DNA from 3 places in the Paenibacillus aurantius genome. Region 1 is predicted to be linked to each of the others. Evidence: riboswitches for the same ligand, from Rfam matches in the RefSeq annotation. Region 1 holds a riboswitch; each other region holds the start of a gene.
The links. A riboswitch is a leader RNA that binds a small molecule or an ion and turns the genes downstream of it on or off. The one in region 1 is predicted to bind ZMP and ZTP.
Positions count from the first base shown of each region.

Region 2: another riboswitch for ZMP and ZTP. It lies ahead of MJA45_RS14305 (DJ-1/PfpI family protein); the one in region 1 lies ahead of rpiB (ribose 5-phosphate isomerase B).
Region 3: another riboswitch for ZMP and ZTP. It lies ahead of MJA45_RS23820 (bifunctional 5,10-methylenetetrahydrofolate dehydrogenase/5,10-methenyltetrahydrofolate cyclohydrolase); the one in region 1 lies ahead of rpiB (ribose 5-phosphate isomerase B).

Region 1 is NZ_CP130318.1:44,275-51,728, reverse strand. Features, by position in the region: gene atpB (F0F1 ATP synthase subunit A) at 1-16, opposite strand, end outside; gene MJA45_RS00260 (ATP synthase subunit I) at 16-426, opposite strand; gene MJA45_RS00255 (AtpZ/AtpI family protein) at 419-652, opposite strand; gene wecB (non-hydrolyzing UDP-N-acetylglucosamine 2-epimerase) at 847-1,998, opposite strand; gene upp (uracil phosphoribosyltransferase) at 2,077-2,706, opposite strand; gene MJA45_RS00240 (hypothetical protein) at 2,797-2,943, shown strand; gene MJA45_RS00235 (serine hydroxymethyltransferase) at 2,940-4,193, opposite strand; gene MJA45_RS00230 (TIGR01440 family protein) at 4,255-4,875, opposite strand; gene rpiB (ribose 5-phosphate isomerase B) at 4,991-5,449, opposite strand; ZMP/ZTP riboswitch at 5,593-5,674, opposite strand; gene MJA45_RS00220 (low molecular weight protein arginine phosphatase) at 5,832-6,404, opposite strand; gene MJA45_RS00215 (manganese efflux pump MntP) at 6,538-7,095, opposite strand; gene MJA45_RS00210 (L-threonylcarbamoyladenylate synthase) at 7,427-7,454, opposite strand, start outside.
Region 2 is NZ_CP130318.1:3,167,559-3,175,012, reverse strand. Features, by position in the region: gene MJA45_RS14320 (discoidin domain-containing protein) at 1-1,749, shown strand, start outside; gene MJA45_RS14315 (DUF4082 domain-containing protein) at 1,899-3,761, shown strand; gene MJA45_RS14310 (acyltransferase domain-containing protein) at 3,936-5,051, shown strand; ZMP/ZTP riboswitch at 5,130-5,209, shown strand; gene MJA45_RS14305 (DJ-1/PfpI family protein) at 5,270-5,887, shown strand; gene MJA45_RS14300 (GNAT family N-acetyltransferase) at 5,930-6,325, shown strand; gene MJA45_RS14295 (AraC family transcriptional regulator) at 6,425-7,297, shown strand; gene MJA45_RS14290 (hypothetical protein) at 7,368-7,454, shown strand, end outside.
Region 3 is NZ_CP130318.1:5,274,604-5,282,057, reverse strand. Features, by position in the region: gene MJA45_RS23850 (GMC family oxidoreductase) at 1-1,481, shown strand, start outside; gene tatC (twin-arginine translocase subunit TatC) at 1,506-2,234, shown strand; gene MJA45_RS23840 (twin-arginine translocase TatA/TatE family subunit) at 2,258-2,449, shown strand; gene MJA45_RS23835 (cupredoxin domain-containing protein) at 2,475-2,870, shown strand; gene MJA45_RS23830 (MarR family winged helix-turn-helix transcriptional regulator) at 3,013-3,498, shown strand; gene MJA45_RS23825 (alpha-galactosidase) at 3,586-5,790, shown strand; ZMP/ZTP riboswitch at 5,826-5,904, shown strand; gene MJA45_RS23820 (bifunctional 5,10-methylenetetrahydrofolate dehydrogenase/5,10-methenyltetrahydrofolate cyclohydrolase) at 5,966-6,814, shown strand; gene MJA45_RS23815 (NUDIX domain-containing protein) at 6,845-7,306, shown strand; gene MJA45_RS23810 (DinB family protein) at 7,384-7,454, shown strand, end outside.

The DNA of each region.
Region 1 (7,454 bases):
GTGCAATGTGTTCCATTATTCTTTTTCACCCCTTTCATCGGAAGAGTCTGAATCTTTGGATCTTGCCGTAGAAAGATAACCCAGTACGAGTGTTGCCAACTGCGAAAAAATTAATCCAACAATAGTGGCGAATAAATCGAAATGAAGCGTCCGGGTGGAAACCAGTACGGCCAGCAGCGCAAAGGCGGCTCTGGTCGGATACCCGAGAGTGACTCTTCGGCCGGTCCGTTCGGCTGCAGCTCCCCCAACCTTATGTACCTTCCAGCCCAAGTGATACATATTGATCACGCTTGCAAGCACGCCGATAACCAGCCCCCCAAAAATCGGCTGATACCGAGGGAAGACCGCCCAGCAAAGAAAGCAAACGGACAAAAAAAAGAAGGATATTCGGGTCACTCGTTTAAGATGAACCAGCAAGTCAGTCATGGTTGTCCTCCGCAAAGAGTCGGATCAGGAAGAATACACCGACACCGCCGATGACCAATCCTGCCATAAGCCCGACCAGCGTCCAAAGCTGTCCGCCTCCGAACCGGTCATCGAGCTTGGAACCGATCCAGTAGCCCGCTCCGACACAAACGGCCAGGTCCGCCCCCATGGCGCTGACGATAGCCGCCCCCCGCCAAGGGTTCTCATCGGATTTGCGATCTTTCATCTTAACCTCCTAACGAAGTCACCTGAAACACCCTAGTAATCCTCATTCATTTTATCTAAGTAAAGTTCGGTTTGTCAATTATTATAAATTGGAACACTTTGTGAACGGAAGTGGGAAAAACCCTTGAGAATCAAGCATTTTTCCCATTTCCAAACCACACAGTAGAACTGTACAGTGTGACCCTGTGATCTTGGTTACAGCTTATTCGCGGAGAACGGTTTCGGAGGCTCCTCGTTTTTGTCAAAATGGTGAAGAATGGCTTGGACGATCCGCTCCGATGCGTGGCCGTCGCCGTACGGGTTGGCCGCCTGACTCATCCGCCGGTACAGCTCTTCATCCGTCAGGAGAGCCCTTGCCCGGTTGAACACATGATCCTCGTCGGAGCCCGCAAGCTCAAGCGTTCCGGCTTCGATGCCCTCGGGACGCTCGGTCGTGTCGCGCAGCACCAACACCGGAATGCCGAAGGACGGGGCTTCTTCTTGAATGCCGCCGGAGTCGGTCAGAATCAGGTGGGTATGCGGGAAAAAGTTGTGCACGTCCATAACATCGACCGGATCAATGAGCTTGATGCGCGGATGATCGCCGAGAATTTCGTAGGCCGGCTCGCGGACGGCCGGGCTCAGATGAACCGGATAGACGATGGCGATATCCTCGAACTCATCGGCGAGCCTTCTGACGGCCCGGAAGATTTGCCGGTGCGGCTCCCCTTGGGACTCTCTCCGGTGAGCGGTCATGAAGATGAGACGCTTGCCTTCCGCCCATTCGAGCACCGGATGCTGATAATCCTGCTTAACCGTGTACTGGAACACGTCCGTAGCGGTGTTTCCGGTTATGTAGATCGTCTCCGGATTCTTGTTCTCCTTCAGCAGGTTGCCGGCCGACCAGTCCGTAGGGGCAAAATGCAGGTCGGCCAGGACGCCGGTCAGCTGGCGGTTCATTTCCTCCGGATACGGGGACAGCTTGTTCCACGTGCGCAGGCCCGCTTCCACATGGCCGACCTTGATCTGCTGGAGGAAGGCGGCGTAGCTCGCGAGGAACGTCGTCAGCGTATCCCCGTGGACCAGGACGATATCGGGCTTCGCTTCCGTAAAAACGGGCTCCAGTCCCTGAAGCACGCGAACGGTCAATTCCTGCAAGGTCTGGCGGTCCTTCATGACATCCAGGTCATAATCGGCCTTGATGCGGAATACCTCCAGCACCTGGTCCAGCATTTGACGGTGCTGCGCCGTCAGACAGACGACCGATTCGATCTTATCGGGATGCTTTTCCAATTCCAAAATAAGCGGAGCCATCTTGATCGCTTCGGGTCTCGTGCCGAAAACAGTCATTACTTTGATACGACTCATGCGTTTCATTCCCCCGTTTCGCTTGTCTGTTGGCTCATCCCGGCAAGCCTCTAGCTTAAGCCCGGACAAGCGGTCCTTCTACTTCGTTCCGAACAGGCGGTCCCCCGCGTCTCCCAAGCCGGGAACAATGTAGCCGTGGTCATCTAGGTGATCGTCTATGGCGGCTACGTAAATATCGATATCCGGATGCGCTTCCTGCATCGCCTTGATGCCTTCCGGAGCGGCAATCAGGCACATCAGCTTGATCTGGGTGCACTGCCGCTTCTTGAGCACGTCGATGGCGGCGATCGCCGAGCCCCCGGTGGCGAGCATCGGGTCAATCACGATCAGCTCGCGCTCGAGCACGTCGGTCGGAAGCTTGACGTAATATTCCACCGGCTGCAAGGTTTCGGGGTCGCGGTACAAACCCACATGGCCGACCTTGGCGGCCGGAAGCAGCTTGAGGATGCCGTCCACCATGCCGAGGCCCGCCCGAAGAATCGGAATGAGGCCGAGCATGCGGCCGGAAATGATTTTACCGTCGGTCGTTGTGACCGGTGTCTTGACTTGGATCGTCTCGAGCGGAATTTCCCTCGTAATTTCATAAGCCATCAGCGTGGCGACTTCATCGACCAGTTCGCGGAAGTCCTTGGTCGTGGTATTCTCATCCCGTATGTAGGTGAGCTTATGCTGAATCAGCGGATGGTCGCAAATAAATACTTTACCCATAACAGTCCTCCCGAGCGTCGTTTAGCCCTTCTTTAACTCCTGATGCCTGACAAACCTCGTACATTATACCATAAACATCCTCGTATAATCTTGTCCAAAAAAGAGCGCGAATACCCGGACGGACCGAACGGAGCCCGTCCCTTGCCGAAAGCGGCCGATACCGTCCATGCCAAAAGAAAAGGCTCCCTCGCAAGGGAGCCGGATGCCGCCCGAACGGGCGCCTGTTTCCTGGATTAAGCTTCGTATTTCATGTTGGCGTAGAGAGGGAACTGCGCGGTCAGATCGCGGACCATGCCGCGGGCTTTCTCGTGCACCGAGCTGTCGTCCGGATTCTTCAGCGTCATGGCGATAATCTCGGCGATCTTCTTCATCGCTTCCTGATCCATGCCGCGGGAAGTAGCCGCCGGTGTTCCGAGCCGGATGCCGCTTGTGACGAATGGGCTCGTCGGGTCGAACGGAATGGCGTTCTTGTTGGCCGTTACGCCCACTTCGTCGAGAAGATGCTGGGCGGCTTTACCTGTCATGTTGATGCTGCGCAGATCAACCAGAATCAGGTGGTTGTCGGTTCCGCCCGATACGATGTTCAAGCCTTCAGCGGCCAAGGATTCGGCCAGCGTAGCGGCGTTCTTCACGACATTCTCCTGATACGTCTTGAAATCAGGCTGCAGGGCTTCGCCGAAGGAAACGGCTTTCGCCGCGATAACGTGCATCAGCGGTCCGCCCTGGGTTCCCGGGAACACGGCCTTGTCGATTTCCCGTGCCCAAGGCTGCTTGCAGAGAATCAAGCCGCCGCGGGGACCGCGAAGCGTTTTGTGTGTGGTCGAGGTCACGAAATGAGCGTGCGGAACCGGGTTCGGATGAAGACCTGCCGCTACCAGACCTGCGATGTGCGCCATATCTACCATGAACAGGGCGCCCACATCGTTCGCGATCGAAGCGAAGGCTTCGAAATCGATGGTGCGCGGATAAGCGCTCGCTCCGGCCACGATCAGCTTCGGACGATGCTTGAAGGCCGCCTTGCGGACTTCGTCGTAGTCGATGCGGAACGTGTTCGGATCAACGCCATACGCCACGAAGTTATAGAGCAGGCCGGACGCGTTCGCCGGGTTACCGTGCGTTAGATGGCCGCCATGGGCCAAGTTCATGCCGAGGATGGTGTCTCCCGGCTTGACGGTGGCGAGATAAACGGCCAGGTTCGCTTGAGCGCCCGAATGGGGCTGAACGTTCGCGTGCTCGGCTCCGAAAATTTCCTTCACGCGGTTGCGGGCAATGTCCTCCACCACGTCGACGTGCTCGCAGCCGCCGTAGAAGCGCTTGCCGGGATAGCCTTCGGCGTACTTGTTCGTCAGCACGGTGCCCAGGGCATCCAGCACGGCCTCGCTGACGAAGTTCTCCGAGGCGATCAGTTCAATGTTGTCGCGCTGGCGGTTGAGCTCCTTGCTCATGGCCGCCAACACTTCCGGATCCTGCTTGCGTAAATGTTCCATGTTCGATTCCTCCCCATTGATTAAAAGGCGGTTCAAGCCCGCTTATCCTGCCATCCCAAACTCAGTCACACGTTCCGGCATCCGTCACCGTCTCGACCACATAGACGGCACGGGCGCCGCCAATCAGCTTCGGCCTCGTGTAGGCCATGGAGACGGGGGCCTCCCCGATCATCCGCACGGAGGAGCGGAGCGGCACGGCTACCGGGATCAGGTGCATCCCGATCAGCGTTCCTCCGATATCGATTCCGGCGTGAGCCCGGATCGTCTCCACCACTACCGGCTGCTTCAGCTTGCGGAAGGCGTATGCCGCCATCGACCCGCCTGCCCGCGGAACCGGAATCACCGATACCGGTTCGAGCAGAGGGTACCTCGAGAGCAGCTCCTTTTCCACCACAAGCGCGCGGTTCAAATGCTCGCAGCACTGGAAAGCGGGGAAGAAGCCGATTCGCCCGCGGACCCTTTGCACGCCTTCGAAGATGGCGGCTGCCGCCTCCTCGCTCCCGGCCGTCCCGATATGCCGCCCGATCACTTCGCTTGTGCTCGTCCCGATGACGACAATCTGGCCCTCTTCGACCTTTCCGGCCTGGACCAGCTCCGTCAGCGCGGTTTCCACACGCTGCGACAGATCCGCCTCCGGGTCCCACTCCGGCTGTCCCGCCCGGTTCGCTTCGTTCTCCTTCACCGCCATCACGCCTCCTTGCCGAATTTTCGGATTCTGGTGCCTTACCTTGCGGATAAGACACTGCGAGGCCCCTACCTCCCGGCCTCCTGCTTAGGATAGGTGGAACAGGCGAGTTTTATGGATGAAGGGAGTACTTCTCTTCCAGCGAGCGAACCTTTCCGACGCGGTTCTGGTGACGGGGCCCTTCGGAGAATTCCGTCTCCAGCCAGAGGCGGGTAATCTCCTGCGCGATGCCCGGCCCCACTACGCGCTCGCCCATGGCCAGCACATTGGTGTCATTGTGCTCGCGGGTCGCCTTCGCGCTGAACAGATCGTGCACAAGCGCACAGCGGATGCCGGGGATTTTGTTCGCCGCAATCGACATGCCGATGCCGGTTCCACAGAGGAGAATGCCTTTATCGGCTTCTCCCGAAGCCACCTTCTCGCAAACGGCGGACGCGAAATCCGGGTAGTCCACGGACTCCTCGTTCTGGGTGCCCATGTCGGTCACCTCATGGCCCAGACCGGCGACGAACGTCTTGATTTCTTCCTTCAAACGGTATCCTGCGTGATCGGCTCCGATTACAATTTTCATAGGTTCTGGTCCTCCCAAGATAGGTGTAGAATGTCAAGGCCCGCAAGAGACGGGCACGGATAGACAAGTCCCCTTCATTATACCCGATAACGCCGATCCCGCCCAACAAATAGAAAAAGAGCACACTCGTGCACGCACGAGATGCTCTTTGCCCAGGCGACCGGCCGTATGGCCCGGTGCTCCATTGTGGTTGGTTCCACGTTGTCGCCAGTTACACCGGGTCCAGTGGGAGAATTCCGCGTGAGCGGCTTCCTCCTTGAATATGCCTTTATCTTACCGCATTTTGCGGAGGCTGTAAAGCCCGGAAGGCGGCCTCCCTGCGGAAAAGTCAGGGGACGTACCGTCTTTGGCTCCCTCGCCTCCTCCTCCTCCAGGCTGCCGGTTACAGCTTGTCGAGGAGCTTCTCCACGCTCTCCTCAATCTCCAGCGCGCAGGCCTGGTATTCCTCCAAGGAGCCTCCGAAAGGATCGCGGATGTCGAGGTCCGCCCCTGTACCTTCCAGCTCGGCCAGCCTGCGCCGGTCCTCAGCCGTAATGGGCTGACCAAGCGCCTGCTTGATCTGCAGGTCCACAATGAGCCGTTCCTTCTCGCCGGCCTCACCGGAATCCGCGGCAGCGTGGGCTGTATATTCTTTTAAGGTGTACGTTTTGTCCACGGCCTCCGGGAAGCGTTGGAGGAGAAGCCTTTTGTGGCTGACGGTCATGGTCAGGATGAGGTCCGCCCGGCGGATCAGCTCCGGGGAGAGCGACTTGGAGGACAGGGCTTCGTTCAGCCCCTTGTCCTGTAGAATCCGGCGCGAATGCCCCGAAATCGAGCAGCCGTCCACTGCGGATACTCCGGCGGAGGACACGGTCACGCGGATTCCCTTGCGCTCCGCAAGCAGCCGGAAAATCCCTTCCGCCAAAGGACTTCGGCACGTATTTCCCGTACAAACGAACAGCACATGGTTGATCATTCTGCCCACTCCTTTTTCTTCCGGCATGTCTCTCTTATATTATAATAGGAAGGGTCCGGGCTTATCCACCCGGACCCGCTGCAGCGTGTTAGGCGCAGGCGAACGCCCGCTTTTCCTGCCCTTGACGAAAGCTCTACATCAGAAACTTCAGGCCGAAAGCAAGAAGAATCAAGCCGCCGAAGGCTTCCCCGTAATCTCCCACCCACTGGCCCACCCGGCGCCCGAGCAGCAGGCCGAGCACCGACATAAACCCTCCCAGCAGCCCGAAAAGAAGAACCGTCAGCAGCAGGTCCGACGCGAACATACCGAGCGATACGCCCACCGAGAAAGAATCAATGCTGACCGTTAAGGAGAACAGCATCAACCCCCAGAACGTCCGGTGGTCGATGGATTGAACGGCGTCTCCCCGCATAGCGCTGTACACCATATGAGCACCGAGCACCACCAGCAGGCCCCCTCCGGCCGCCGTCGCGACTCCGCCGAGCAGCTCGCCCGCATAATGCCCCATAAACATGCCGGTCAAAGGCATGACAATATGGAAAAGGCCGATGGTGAAACTGATTTTGCAAATGTCGAGTAGGCGAATTCCTTTCAAGCCGATCCCGATTCCGAGGGAGAACGCATCCATCCCCAGAGCCACCGCCATCAGCAAAAGAGTGATCAATTCGCCCCACACCGGTGCCGCTTCCATGCTCCTCTCCCCTTTGTCCGCCTATTCTTTCCCAAGATATGCGGAGCTTGAGGGAAACATGTCCGGTTTGTCCCAGGGAGGGACCGCCTTACCCGGAGCAGGACGGAGGCGGTAACGCGCCGGACGGGCAAAGGGCGGGGATGCCGGCGAATGCTACGGGGCAGAGGCGCCTGCCTAAGTTAGAAGCGGTTCGGAAGGGGGAATCCGCTGAAGGATGCAAAAAAAGGCCGGGAAACCAAAAGTTCCCCCGCCCCTCGTGCGGCAAGCAAGCCTGCGTCTTTGGCGCAAAAAGCAAGTCGCCGCGGGCATCGCCAAACCGTTCAGGCGGAGCTTAAAGCCGGATGACCCGGCCTCCGGCC
Region 2 (7,454 bases), 3.1 Mb from region 1:
CTTCCCGCTTATTATCCGCAAGAATATGGGGATATCAGCCTCTCACCTGAAGAAATGGCCAAGATAACCCAATCGGACGACAAGTACCAGATTACAAAGTCCGTGGAGAATTCTCCTTACCAGCGCTTCGATCTGGAATTCGACCAGCCGGTGGAACGGGAGCTATATGTGACCTGGGAAGGGCGGACGGACCAGGTGGCGACGCTGTATGTATGGGACTATGCGATAACGAACTGGGTGGCGTTGACCTCCCGGGAGGGCAATCCGCTGCGGGATATCCAATTAACCGGTAAATTCGGTACGTCGAACGTCCAAGGAGGCAAAGCTCACTTTATGGTGGCGGCCGCACAGAAAAATATTACGGAACCCTCCAAGAAACCGGCCCCGAACGAGTACGATTTCACGTTTATCTGGGAAACGGATACCCAGTATTATTCCAGGAGTTATCCTAACATTTTTGAGAAGATGAACCGCTGGATTGCCGACAACAAAGACCCGCTCAAGATCAAGTATGTCATCCACACCGGGGACCTCGTGCAGAATTGGAACATGGCGGACCAGTGGGGAGTGGCGGACCGAAACATGAAAATATTGGAGGAGGCCGGCATTCCGTATGGCGTGGTTTCCGGTAATCACGACATTAACCATAATGTCAACGATTACGAGTACTATTGGAACTATTTCGGCCGCGACCGGTTTGCCGGGCAGCCTTGGTACGGAGGCGACCTGAGCAACAACCGTCATCATTATGATCTGATTTCCGCCGGCGGCATGGATTTTGTTATCTTGTATCTCGGGGTGTATGGAAGGCTGGACCAACAAACGGTCGATTGGGCAAACAGCGTATTATCCAAATACAAAGACCGTTATGCCATTGTGGGGACTCATGCTTACATTGAAGGAAGCGGCAAATATGGGGTCAACGGCAAAGAAATCATGGAGAAGGTAATTGCCCCCAACGAGAATGTGTTCATGGTGGTAAGCGGTCATTATCACGGCGCGTTCTACAATGTCAAACGCATCAACGGGAAAGTGGTCTATGAAGTACTGTCCGACTATCAGGAGGGGCCGGAAGGTGGCTTGGGCTACATTCGTTTGCTGCAGTTCGACGCGAAAAATAAGCGGATGTACATGAACACGTACTCTCCTTATAAGGATGACTACAATTTCTTTGCCGACGACAAGGAGCAGGCGACCTTTCCGCTTGATACGGCAAAAGGGGAGATGACGCTGATGACGGACCGTTTCGGCATCAGCACGGAATGGAACGATGAGCTGCTCGGGACACTCCCGAACGTACAGACCGGTCCGGCCTCGATTAAGCTGGAACCCGTTGCAGTGGGGAACGCAAACGAGTGGTTCGTGAAGCTGATTGACTCGAACGGGAACGCCACCTCTTCGGAACTGTGGAGGTTCCAAGAACCAGCCTACCTGGATACCGCTTCGGTAGACGGCGATAAGATGGTTCTACGGTTTGATAAACCTTTGGCGGACGGAGCAGCCGCTGATCCCGCTGACTTTAGCGTACAGGTACAGGGAAAGCCCACGGTCGTCCGTTCGGTTTATTCCGCCGGTAACGAGGTTCAGCTGACTCTCTCCCAGGCTGTCCTATTCGATCGAACCGTTACCATCTCCTACACGCCGGGGACCAAGCCGCTGAATGATTATGCCGGATATCCCGTGAAAGGAATCACGAACATTCCGGTAACTAATTTAAGTCCAAAGCCGGGGCGTGCGTTTACCCCATAGGTCATCCGGAAAACGAATAGGCAGCCAGCAAGAAATGGGGAGCAGCGCTATTGTGCTCTCCCCATCCATAGATGAAACGTGCCTCCCCTTTTATTGACTAAGCTTAGGATTGCTTTATAGAAGCAATCCTCCAAATGGAGGGAAAGGAAATGAAGATAATCAAGCGTTTTGTCGCCATCGTACTGGTCTTGATCCTCACCACGTTAATGCCCGTCACAGCCGGTGCCGCTTCCTACAGCACCTATACCCAGGTCTCCTTGCTGCCCAATGACGTGTTTACCGCAACGGAAGGATTGGCCCTGGCCAACGGCTATGCCTATTCCGCAAAAGTCGAACCTAACGATACCCAAATGGCCCTTTACTCTACGAACATGACCAGCGGGGCCACTACGCTCATGACGAATGGCAGCGACAATACTACCATCCTTTCGTATTTCAGCCATGCCAACGATATGGCTGCCACGGTAATCGACGGAGTGACCTATCTTTTCGTCGCCACCTTGAAGAACAGTCCCGGAACTATTCAGCTGTTGAAGCTGAAGGTGGTAGGAAACACCTATTTTCTAGTGGGGGAGTTCAATATTCAAGATCCTACCGGTCAACTCTGGGCCATGTCGGGAGTTGAGGTTACGGGGCAAACCGGCAGCACTATAAATTTACTCCTCAAATCGGGAACGGAGTTTCGCCGGGCATCGCTCAGCATGAGTGCGACCAGCGGAACCATAGCGGTAGCCGCAGCGCCTGATTTCGTGATTGATCTTGGAAGCTACACGGGATCCCAGCATCAGGGGTTGGGGTATTGGAGCGGTAACGACAGCATCTATGTTCCTATGACCTTCGGTTCCCCGGTCGAGAGTGCTGTACTGGTTTATCATAATATATCCACAGCATCGGGAACGATCTCATTGGATCTTAATCTGACTTTCAGCCTTAAGGAAAGCACCTGGATTGAGATTGAGTCCGTCAATGTTGCCCCCGACGGAAAGCTCTGGTTTAATACCAATCGGCAGGGCGGGTACGACAATGTCGGCTATTGGAACGGCTACACGGTACCGGGGATCAATACGATGTTCGCAACGAAGGTACCTACGGGAACAGGCTCACAGCAAGTGGAGCTCGGGACGAAGTTCCAGGCAGCGACTAACGGTTACATTGCGGGCGTAAAGGTTTACGGGGTTACAGGGGAATCGGGGGTCCATAAAATAAGGATATGGAGGAATTCGGACGGAGCCTTGATCGCCGGTCCTTATGACTTCACCTTTACAGGCTCAAACAGCTGGAAAACCTTCTATCTGCCTACTCCGCTATATATTGAGTCATCGACGAATTACACGGTCTCCGTTTCAGTAGGTACCGATGTGTCGCATAAGTACGCTGCTATCAGCGGAGACCTAACCAGCGGCGGGAGCAGCGGCAACCTGACATGGGCTGCGAACGCCGGTGTGTTTACCACGACAATGGGAACTTTACCGACCACCACCTTCAACAGTACGAACTATTTAAGAGATGTTATTTTCTATCCGGAATCCTTTACTTCGGAGAATATGTTCGGCGTGAAGGCGGATACGGGAAACGGGGGCAACGGAGGGGCCTATGAACTCGGCACGGTGTTCACATCCTCGGTTGCGGGTCAGGTAACCGGGGTTCGATTGTTCGGGGTGCAAGGGGAGTCGGGAAACCATACCATCCGGATATGGAGAAACTCGGACAATACGGTCATCGGCGGTCCGTACACGTTCAAGTTTAGCGGTAATGACAGTTGGGTGCAGTACAATTTGGCCACTCCCGTCAACCTAGCGGCGAATACCGACTATACCGTGTCGGTTACGACGGGAACGGATTCCGGCAAGCTCTATGCCGCTGTCGCCGGCGACTTAACCAACTCCGGCAGCAACGCGAACCATCTGTCCTGGACGGCCAATGCGGGTGTCTTTACGACAACGCTCGGAGCAAGACCGACCAGCACGTTTAATGGAAACAACTATTTGCGCGACATCGTCTTCAAACCATAAAACCATTAACAGGGAGGCTGCCGGCAACTCGGCGGCCTCTCGTTCATCGAGGAGGAAGGAACAGGGATGGACTTGGAGCACCTCACGCAGGAATTGACAGGAAGCCCTGCCCCAGCAGGCTGGCCGGACCATTGGCCGGCCTATCTTAAAGCAGTGGAGTCCGGAGAGTACAAGATGTCATTTCAAAAAATACCGGAGAACGCTTCCCTTATTTATGATTTACCGCAGGAAGCGATGGCCGAGATAGCCGGGCTTTATCCCGTTATCGGCGCGAATCCCGGATTGTCCCTGCTCGCGCGATTCTGGTCCTATCTCATTTTCCATCAACCTCCGGGAACGGCAGGCGCTGTTTCCACCTGGCCGCTCCCTGTGCCCGTGCTGGGGGACCAGGCTGGGATCTGGCCCTTAGCTATCTTGGTCTCCGGCGCCGAACGGGCATTTGAGGCTTATCGCAAGCTGGGAATGGAAAACCGGATTGCGCTGGAGACGCTTGCATTCGGCGGTCTTTATACACGTGACTATTACCGAAGAAACGGAAGATGGGGGTTATCCGAACTTAATTGGCTCAGGCGCCACGTCCAGGCCCGCATTTTCCGGTTAGGCAGGCTTGTCTTCAATACCGGCACCTACTCCTGGCCTTTTATGACGGTCCGCAACAGGGAATCCCAAATCATAACGTTATGCGACGGGGACGTCCCGTATCGGGCCGATGGCCTGCCGGATGGGACCAACAACCGAAGGGAGGCGGAATCCTGGCTGCCGGTTCTTCAGAAGTCGGACCTCTCGCTAGTCGGTCATCCGGTCGCATCCGATGGAACGGTGCAGAGGGAGACGATCGCCCTTGATCCGAACGAGTGGAGGGTGGTTCTCCGAAAAGGAGATCGCGTCGTGGACGTGCACATCCCGTCCGGCAGCAAGCTTTCCCTTAAAGAATGCGAGGACGCTTACCGTGAGGCGTATCGTTTCTTTCCCAGATACTTTCCAGGAATTCCGTTTAAGGCGTTCGTCTGCAAATCCTGGATTATGGATCCCGCACTTTCCCTCATCCTGCCTCCGGAGTCCAACCTCGTCAAATTTCAACGAATGTTTAAGCCGCTTCCCGTTATAGGGGACGAGAGGCAAACCTATGAACTTGTTTTCGACGATCCCCATGTGGAGCTTGATCAGTTTACACCCGTTACCTCCCTGCAGAAAGCGATCATCCGGCACGTTAAGCTTGGAAATCGAATGAGGTCCTCCGCGGGATTCAGACTGTGGGAACAGCCGGCGGGTTCCGTAGCGTTGTCATAGCTGCGGCCCAAAGCCGTGACTATCCTGTGAAAAAACATAGACAAAATAACCATCTCCCTTGTATAGTAAAAGTAAATATATGGAATGCGTGACTGGCGTAAACGTGGAGGACCACGAGGGAGCGCATGGAACAACCGCCGTACGCCTGGGCAAAGTATTTGATCCTTCGATCAAATGCTTTTTTTATTTTCTTAACGAAGAAAGGACAGGTGGAAGAAATGAGGATGGCGTTTGTATTGTTCGACGGAATGACGTTTATGGATTTGGCGGGGTTCTACGAAGCAATCACGTGGCTGGGTATTATGAAGATCAAGGAGAATGTCACCTGGAGGTTCTGCGCCGACCAACCGGAAGTGAAGGATGACCGGGGGCTGAAGGTAAAAGCGGATCTGGTGCTGCCGCCTTTAAGTCAATTCGACCTGGTCTTTCTGCCGGGCGGCATGGCGACCAGGAAGTTGCGGTTAGACGATGCTTTTGTGGAATGGATCCGAACCGCCGAGTCTGTGCCGTATAAAGTATCCGTCTGCACGGGTGCCCTGCTATGGGGAGCAGCCGGCTTCCTGGAAGGCAAAAGAGCCACCACCAATCCCTCCGCCTACGATCTGCTGGTTCCTTATTGTGCGGAAGTGGTAAAAGCCCGGGCGGTGAGGGATGGAGATACCTTTACCGGAGGCGGCGTCACGGCCTCGGTGGATTTGGGCCTCTTCATGGTCGAGAATCTGACGGATCCAGAGACGGTTCGTCAGGTTCAGAAGAAGCTGGTCTATCCCTATTACAAGGCTGGCCAGACAGGCGACGTTTATGGGCAGATAGATCCACAAGAAGAGGAGCGGTGAAGGTGGAGATTCGTCTGCTGCTCTTTCTCCTTTCCCACCTTCATCCGGGAACAGTATCCCTGCCGATGGAGCTCTTTCCTGGAAGCCAACGATGACAGCAGCGGTTATTTCGTGATGGTCAACGCACAGAATGAAGTGATTGGTCATGCCGGTTATCTTCTTCAGCATTCGAAAGGCCGTTATGAAATCGTAGGTGTTGTAACCTGTAAGGATTGGCTCCGCAGAGGAGTAGGGGCTTCCCTGATTGCTGCCATATGCCAAAAAGCAAAAGAACGGGGACATGACGAAGTTGTCCTGTATACCCTCGACCATGAGCGGAATCAGGCGGCGCTCGCTTTTTATGATCGATTGGGGTTCCAGGCTGTGCATCTGGAGAAAGACTATTATCAACCAGGTTACCATCGGTTAACCTTGGTTAAATCGCTCGAAACGGAATGATTACCATACTCGAGGAACCCCACAGAACCGTGCAAGCATTGTCGGGAAACGAAAAGGAAGTTTTGTTATCTTTGAGGTAACGAGGGAGGCGTGAATGTCTTGGATCTGCTGGCCAACTGGAACGTAGCTTTGTCCTACATCGAGGAGAATCTAACCGATACGATTGACTATAAGGAGGCTGCCCGAATCGCCTGCTGCTCGGAATATCATTTTACCCGGATGTTCTCCTTCCTGGCAGGGATTACGTTATCGGAATACATCCGGCGCAGGCGGTTAACCTTGGCGGCCCACGAGCTCTGTCATGGCGATCTCAAAATCATAGATGCCGCTTTGAAGTACGGCTACTCGTCTCCAGATTCCTTTGCCCGGGCTTTTCAGGGGGTCCATGGCATCACACCTTCGGAAGCCCGGATTCACGGGCATTCCCTCAAAGCCTTCCCTCGGATGAGATTTCAGCTGACCATTCAAGGAGGAGAAGAAATGAATTACCGTTTGGAGAACAAAGAAGCTTTTCGTATCGTAGGGATCCAAAAGCGGGTGTCCGTTGTATTCGACGGAGTGAATCCGGAGATTGCCTCAATGTCTCAAAGTTTGACGCCCAAGCTTATTGAGGAAATGAAGAAGCTGTCTAACATGGAGCCTGCCGGAATCATCAGCGCTTCTACGAATTTTTCTGAAGGAAGGATGGAGGAAAAGGGGCAGTGCGACCATTATATCGGTGTGGCCACCACGGAGCAGGCCGGTCCCGGGATGGTTCAGCTGGAAGTTCCGGCTTCCCGGTGGGCGGTCTTCACAGCAATCGGACCTTTCCCGCAAACGCTACAGGAAACCTGGGGCCGTATTTATTCGGAGTGGTTCCCCTCCTCAGGCTATGAAGTCAAAGAAGGACCGGAAATCCTCTGGAATGAGCACAAGGATACCACAGCTCCCAACTACAAAAGCGAAATTTGGATCCCGGTCCAGGAAAAATAAGCCTGGCCATTGGGTTCCAGGTAACTTTCTCCATCCCTTTTACGTCTGAGGCTAGGAAAGGGGTGGAGTTATGTTTATGCCCATAAAACCATCATTTCGCGTCATCCTGGCTGTCTTCCTTGTGCTAATGATGGGATGCGGGAATAGCAAAGACAAG
Region 3 (7,454 bases), 1.1 Mb from region 1:
CGCTTCCTATGCGCTCGCTGGGCTCTTTTCTTATTGGGGAAGGCCTCGGGGGAGCGGGGGTTCACTGGAACGGCCAGACGTTCCGTTTTCTGCCGTATGACTTCGAGATCCGTTCCAAGACGGTAGAGCGCTACGGCCAAAGCAAAATTCCGCAGGGCATGACTCTGCAGGATTGGGGCGTCACCTACGATGAGCTGGAGCCGTATTACGACAAATTCGAGAAGATAGCCGGGATTTCCGGGGAGAAGGAACAGAACCCGATGGTCGGGAAGCGCGCGAACCCTTTTCCAACGCCGCCTATGAAGAAGTCCCCGATTCTGAAAATGTTCGAGGACGCCTCGAAGAAGCTCGGCTACCATCCGTACATGATGCCTTCGGCGAACTTGTCGGAGCCCTACAAGAACCCGGACGGCATCGAGCGCGCCCAATGCCAGTACTGCGGCTACTGCGAGCGCTTCGGCTGCGAATACGGGGCTAAGGCGGATGCGGTGGTGACGGTGCTTCCTGTAGCCGAAAAGACCGGCAACCTGGAGGTCCGTTATTATGCGAACGTGACGAAGGTTCTGTACGACGGGAAGAAAGCGACGGGTGTCGTCTATGTGGATACCCAGTCGGGCGAGGAGTTTCAGCAGCCGGCGGATATAGTTGTTCTCGCCAGCTATGTGTTCAACAACGTCCGGCTTCTGCTGCAATCCAAGATCGGCAAGGCCTATGATCCATCCAGCGGGCAAGGCGCGGTGGGCAAAAACTACTGCTACCAGGCCCAGGCGGGCAAGGCGGTCGGGTTCTACGACGACCGGGAATTCAACACGTATATGGGAGCCGGGGCTCTTGGGATGGAGTTCGACGACTTTAACGGGGATAACTTCGACCATTCCAATCTCAACTTTCTTCACGGCGGCGGCATCCGCATTTCCCAAACCGGCCTCCGTCCGATCCAGAACAACACCGTTCCGAAAGGGACGCCCAAATGGGGAGCGGAATTCAAGAAGCAGTCCCTGAAATATGTGAACCGTTACCTGACGGTCGGCTCGCAGGGGGCCAGCCTCCCGTGGCAGCAGCATTACCTGGACCTGGACCCGACCTACAAGGACGCCTACGGCAATCCGCTTATCCGGCTGACCTTCGATTTCGAGGAGCAGGACCGCCAGCTTGTAAAGTTTATGGCGGAGAAGGCGGGGGAAGTGATGAAGGAAATGAAGCCGACCCACATGGAGGTGTCGGGCGAGCTGGGGCCGTACAGCATCGTTCCGTACCAGTCCACCCACAATACGGGGGGCGCCATTATGGGGGCGGATCCCGGGACCTCCGTCGTGAACAGCTACCTGCAGGCTTGGGATGCGGAGAATCTGTTCGTCGTCGGGGCTTCCGCCTTCCCTCATAACAGCGGGTACAACCCGACGGGCACGGTAGGGGCGCTCTCTTACCGGGCGGCCGAAGGAATCGCCAAATATGCGAAGCAGCCCGGCATGCTCGTATAACCCCAGGCAGGAAGGAGGGGGAGGATGGACAAAGACAAGGAAATAATTCGCCACCTGACGGAGCTCCGCAAGCGGCTCATTGTCGTCATTCTCTGGTTTCTTGCGGCCATGGCCGCCGGGCTGTATATGTCGCGATCCATTCTTCTGTATATTAAACACTCGCCGCCGGCGGCCGATGTGGAGTGGAACGTCTTCTCGCTGACGGACGGGATGTTCATTTACATGAAGTGCGCGTTCCTCTTTGCCGTGCTGTGCACGCTGCCGGTGGCCTTCTACCACGTATGGTCCTTCGTCAAGCCGGGCCTTACGGAGGAGGAGGCCCGGGGGACGGCCGTTTATATCCCGATCTCCTTCGTCCTGTTCGTGGCGGGCCTGGCGTTCAGCTACTACATCGTCTTTCCAATGATGGTGGACTTTATGAAGAACGTGAACGTGAGCATCGGGGCGACGGAGCGGTACGGCATCGACCGGTATTTTTCCTTTCTGTTCAACGTCATCTTCCCGATGGGAATCGCCTTTGAAATGCCGGTGGCCGTTATCTTCCTTACCCGGCTCGGTCTGCTGACCCCGGCCCGGCTCAAAATGACGCGCAAATACGCCTATCTCGGTCTAGCGGTGGTGGGGGCCTGCATTTCCCCGCCCGATTTCGTCTCCCATCTTTCGGTTACGGTACCGCTCATTCTTCTGTTCGAGCTGAGCGTGATTGTCGCCGGCTGGTATTACCGGCGGATGCAGGCTGCCGCCGCCCTATAGCAAGGAAAAAGGAGGAGAAAAGGATGCTGAACAACATCGGATTGCCCGGACTGATTATCATCCTGGTCATTGCTCTCGTCGTATTCGGACCGGCCAAGCTGCCCCAGCTGGGGCGGGCTTTCGGCGATACCTTGCGCGAATTCAAGAATTCGACCAAGGGCATTGTCGAGGATTTGAAGGAAGACGGGGAAGAGGAGAAGAAGACCGTCACCTAAGACCTACACCAATGGAGGGATTCTCATGACCAAACGATTCTGGCTGACAAGCATTCTGATCATTCTCGTCGTCTCGGTACTCGCGGCCTGCGGGAGCAAGGATAACGCCGGCGGTTCCTCGGGAAGCGGAGGAAGCTCCTCCGGAGGCGATTCCGGCGGGACGAAGGAAATAACCGTTGCCGCCTCCAACTTCAAGTTCGAGCCAAGCGAAATCCGCGTGAAGAAAGGGCAGAAGGTGAAGATCACGCTCGACAACAAGGAGGGCATGCACGGATTGGCTATCCCCGAGTTCAATGTCGACTTGAAGCAGCCGGGCTCGGCCGAATTCACGGCGGACAAAGCCGGGACATTCGAATTCCACTGCTCGGTCGTTTGCGGAGCCGGACATGCCGAGATGAAAGGCAAGCTCATCGTGGAATAAGAGACAAGCGGAGGAGGGCCGTCGCGGGCGGCTCTCTTTTTTCGGTCACCGCCACCCTTGTTTTGGGATGCTTGACAAACCGTTCCAGAAGCCGTCATAGTGAAAACAAAATCTTTAATCAAGAACCAGGAGAACGAAACCCATGAAGAAACACCCTTCGGAACAGCTGGCCCTGCATCTGTACCGGGTCAACCGCAAGCTGCAGTATCTCATGTCCATTCACCTGAAGCCCTATGACATCACGCCCGAGCAATGGAATGTGCTGAAGCATGTGCAGGAAACGAACGGGGTTTCCCAGAAGGACCTGTCCGTCATGGCCGATAAGGACAAAACCAGCATAACCCGAACCCTCGACAGCCTCGAACGGAGAGGGGCCGTCCGCCGGCAGGTTAACCCTGAGGACCGGCGTTCCTTTCTGGTTTTTCTCACGGAGGAAGGCATGGGGCTCATCGAGAGGCTTCAGCCGATCCCCGATAAAGTCAATCGGCTTGTTTCCCGTGACTTAAGCGGGGAAGAGCTGGCTGTCTTCCGGCAGACGCTTACGTTGCTTCAGAGCCGGATTGAAGCGGAGACGGCTGGGACGGATTCCGTAGCCGGCGGCTCTCCGGACAGCAGGCTGGATGGATAATAGCCGTTGTTCGCAGGAATATCCCTTTCGATAGCGAATGGGTTAGCGAAAGACAGAGAAAACAGAGAGAGAAGGAGAGAGTCCGACTTGGCTGTGCACTTTGACGGAAAAGCAAACATTTATCATCTGCAGACGAAATCTTCCAGCTATCTTTTTCAAGTCACGAAATGGGGAACCCTCGCTCATTTGTATTGGGGCAAAAGGATCCGCCCGACGGGGCTGGACCGGATTCTGCAGCTTAGGGCCCGCTCCGCCGCGTCCCCTACTCCCGACGTAACCGACAAAACCTACTCGCCGGACACAATCCCGCAGGAGTATCCGGGCTACGGCGCGGGGGATTTCCGGCTCCCCGCTTTTCAGGTTCAGCTCGAAAACGGCTCGACGGTGACCGATTTGAAATACCGGGCCCACCGCCTGCTGAATGGCAAGCCGAAGCTGGAGGGGCTGCCGGCTACTTACGCCGAGGCTCCGGAAGAAGCCGAGACGCTCGAGATCGAGTTGGCGGATGAAGTCATCGGGCTGAAGGTCATCTTGACCTATACGGTCTTCGAGCACTATGACGCCATCACCCGCAGCGTCCGCTTCGCCCACGAGGGCCCCGGGCGGCTGAAGCTGCTTCGGACCATGAGCATGAGCGTGGATATGTCCTCCTCCGACTACGACCTGCTGCAGCTCTCGGGCGCCGTCCTGCGGGAACGGCATCTTCACCGGCGCGCGCTCGTTCCCGGAACCCAGTCCATCGAAAGCCGGAGAGGGGCAAGCGGACACCAGCAGAATCCGTTTATGGCGCTGCTCTCCAAAGGGGCGGATGAGGATAGCGGGGACGTGTACGGGTTCAGCCTCGTTTACAGCGGCAGCTTCCTGGCAAGCGCGGAGGTGGAGCAGTTCGGCACCACCCGGGTATCACTCGGAATCAACCCGTTCGATTTCAGCTGGCTGCTGGAGCCCGGGGAGTCCTTTCAGACGCCGGAAACGGTGCTGGTCTATTCCGACCGGGGCCTGGGAGGCATGTCGCGGACTTATCACCGGCTGTACCGGGAACGCCTGTGCCGGGGAACCCACCGCGACCGGGAAAGGCCCGTACTGGTTAACAACTGGGAAGCGACCTATTTCGATTTCAATGCGGACAAGCTGGGGCAGATCGCGAAGGTGGGCGGAGAGATCGGCATTGAGCTGTTCGTTCTGGATGACGGATGGTTCGGGCGGAGGGATAACGACAAGTCCTCCTTGGGGGACTGGTTCGTCGACCGGAACAAGCTGCCCGAAGGCCTGGAGCATCTGGCCGAACGGATCTCGGCGAACGGGCTTGCTTTCGGGCTGTGGTTCGAGCCGGAGATGATCTCCCCGGACAGCGAGCTGTACCGGAGTCACCCGGACTGGTGTCTTCACGTCCCGGACCGGTCCCGGACCACGTCGAGAAACCAGCTCGTGTTGGATTACTCCCGGGCCGACGTGCGGGACTATATTGTCGATACCGTCGGCCAAGTGCTCTCCAGTGCCCCGATCCGCTATGTCAAGTGGGACATGAACCGCAACATGACCGAAATCGGCTCCGCCTTGCTGCCGCCCGACCGGCAGAGGGAAACGGCCCACCGGTACATGCTCGGCTTGTATGATGTGCTGGAGCGGATCACCTCGGCCTTCCCGGACGTACTGTTCGAGAGCTGCGCTGCCGGAGGCGGGCGCTTCGATCCCGGCCTGCTCCATTACATGCCGCAGGTGTGGACGAGCGACAACTCGGATGCGGTCATGCGCCTGAAGGTGCAGTACGGGACGAGCCTGGTGTATCCGCCCGTCACGATGGGAGCGCATGTCTCCGCGGTACCGAATCATCAGGTGGGGCGGATCACGCCACTCAAGACGCGCGGGTATGTCGCCATGTCGGGCAACCTGGGCTACGAGCTGGACCTGACCCGGCTGACGGAGGACGACAAGACGGAAATCCGCAGCCAGATTGAGCTGTACAAGCAGATCCGCCCGCTTGTCCAATTCGGGGATCACTACCGGCTCCGCAATCCGTTCGAAGGGAACGAAACGGCCTGGATGTTCGTCTCCGCGGACCGGCAGGAGGCGGCGGCCTTCTATTTCGAGACGCTGTCGGAAGCGGCCCCGGCGATCAAGCGCCTGAAGCTGAAAGGCCTCGACCCGAACCTTGATTATATGGAACTGGAGTCAGGGGCGGTTTATGGAGGCGATCATCTGATGTACGTCGGGATCCCCCTTCCCGTGCTGAAAGGGGATTTCCTCGGCGTGATGTTCCGTCTGCAGGCGGTAAGCCAAAACGGCGCTTGAAGGAAGAGGATGTTCGGGTTACAATAGAGGGAATATCTGGCAGGTGTAACTGGCGAAACGTGGAGAACCACGGGGGAGCACCTGCTTATCACGCCGATCGCCTGGGCAGAGGTAAGGGACTATCCCTTGCCTCTTTGTGTTTTTATTCTATCGGTGGAAAGGATGGAGGAAGACCATGCCCAACAACGCACTCCTGCTGGACGGCACCAAAGTGGCCGAAAGCATCAAGGAGACACTAAAGGAACGAATTCAGGCTCTGGGGGAAAAAGGAATCGTCCCCTGCCTGGCCACCGTATTGGTCGGCAGCGATCCGTCGTCGGCCACGTATGTGAGAATGAAAGGGAACGCCTGCCGGAGGCTCGGCATCGGCTCAAGGCGGGTCGTGCTTCCGGAGAACACGACCACGGAGGAGCTCGTGGAGACGATTCGGGAGCTTAACGAGGACCCGGCCGTGCATGGCATCCTCCTGCAGCATCCGGTGCCGGCTTCGATCGACGAGAGGGAGGCCTTCGAGGCCATCTCCATCGAGAAGGACGTGGACGGCGTGACGACGCTTGGCTATGCGCGGACGGCCTTTGGCCTGGCGGATTTCCCGTCCTGTACCCCGGCGGCCATTCTGGCCATTATGAAGCATTACCGGATCGAGGCGGAGGGCAAGCATGCGGTCGTCATTGGCCGGAGCCCCATTCTGGGCAAGCCGGTATCCGCTATGCTGCTGAATGAGAACGCAACGGTCACCACGTGCCACTCCCGCACTCGGGGACTCCCGGACCTCGTCCGCCTGGCCGACATTGTCGTAGCGGCCGTAGGCCGCCCCCGGTTCGTACAGGGAGATTGGCTCAAGCCGGGGGCGGTGGTGCTGGATGCGGGATATAACCCCGGCAACGTGGGGGATGTGGACTATGAGGCTTGCCTAGGGAAGGCCTCCGCCATTACCCCTGTGCCGGCCGGGGTGGGCCCGGTGACGATCGCCACACTCCTTAAGCACACCGTGGAAGCGGCGGAGAAATACGGTAACCGGTAACGGAAGGACATCCGAAGAGGAGGAAATCAGATGCATCGTCCCCTGCTTAGAGCGGAAGCGATTATCCGGCGGTCGGACGGGGAAGCGTACTTGGTCCAATGCGACCGGGAGGAGAGCTTCTACCGCTTTCCCGGCGGCGGCGTGGAATTCGGGGAAACCGCGGCGGAAGCCATTCGCCGGGAGCTTCTGGAGGAGTTCGACCTGCCCGTTCAGGTCGGCCCGCTGGTGTGCCTGAATGAGAGCCTGGTGGAGTTCGACGGTCGGCAGCGGCACGACTGCACCGTCCTGCATTGGGCCGCCGTGGAGGAATCGGCCATCCGCGGGGCGCTCACGCATAAGGAGCACCCGGATATTCAGTTAACGTGGCGAACCCTTAAAGAGCTTAAGGAAAGACCGCTCTATCCGGAGGGGATTTGGGAAGCGCTGGAACGGGGCCTCGAGGAGGTTGTCCATCTGGTCATCCGGCGGAATTATGACCGGCCGGAGGAATAGCCCGCTCCGTCAGACGGGCATCCGATCTGACGTTATCCGGATGAACCGAGAACTAACTTGAGAAGGGAGTGATTGGTATGAATATAAAATCTGTTCTGTTGGATCAATGGAACGCTTGTTATCACGATAAGAGCTGGTTTCTTCCTCT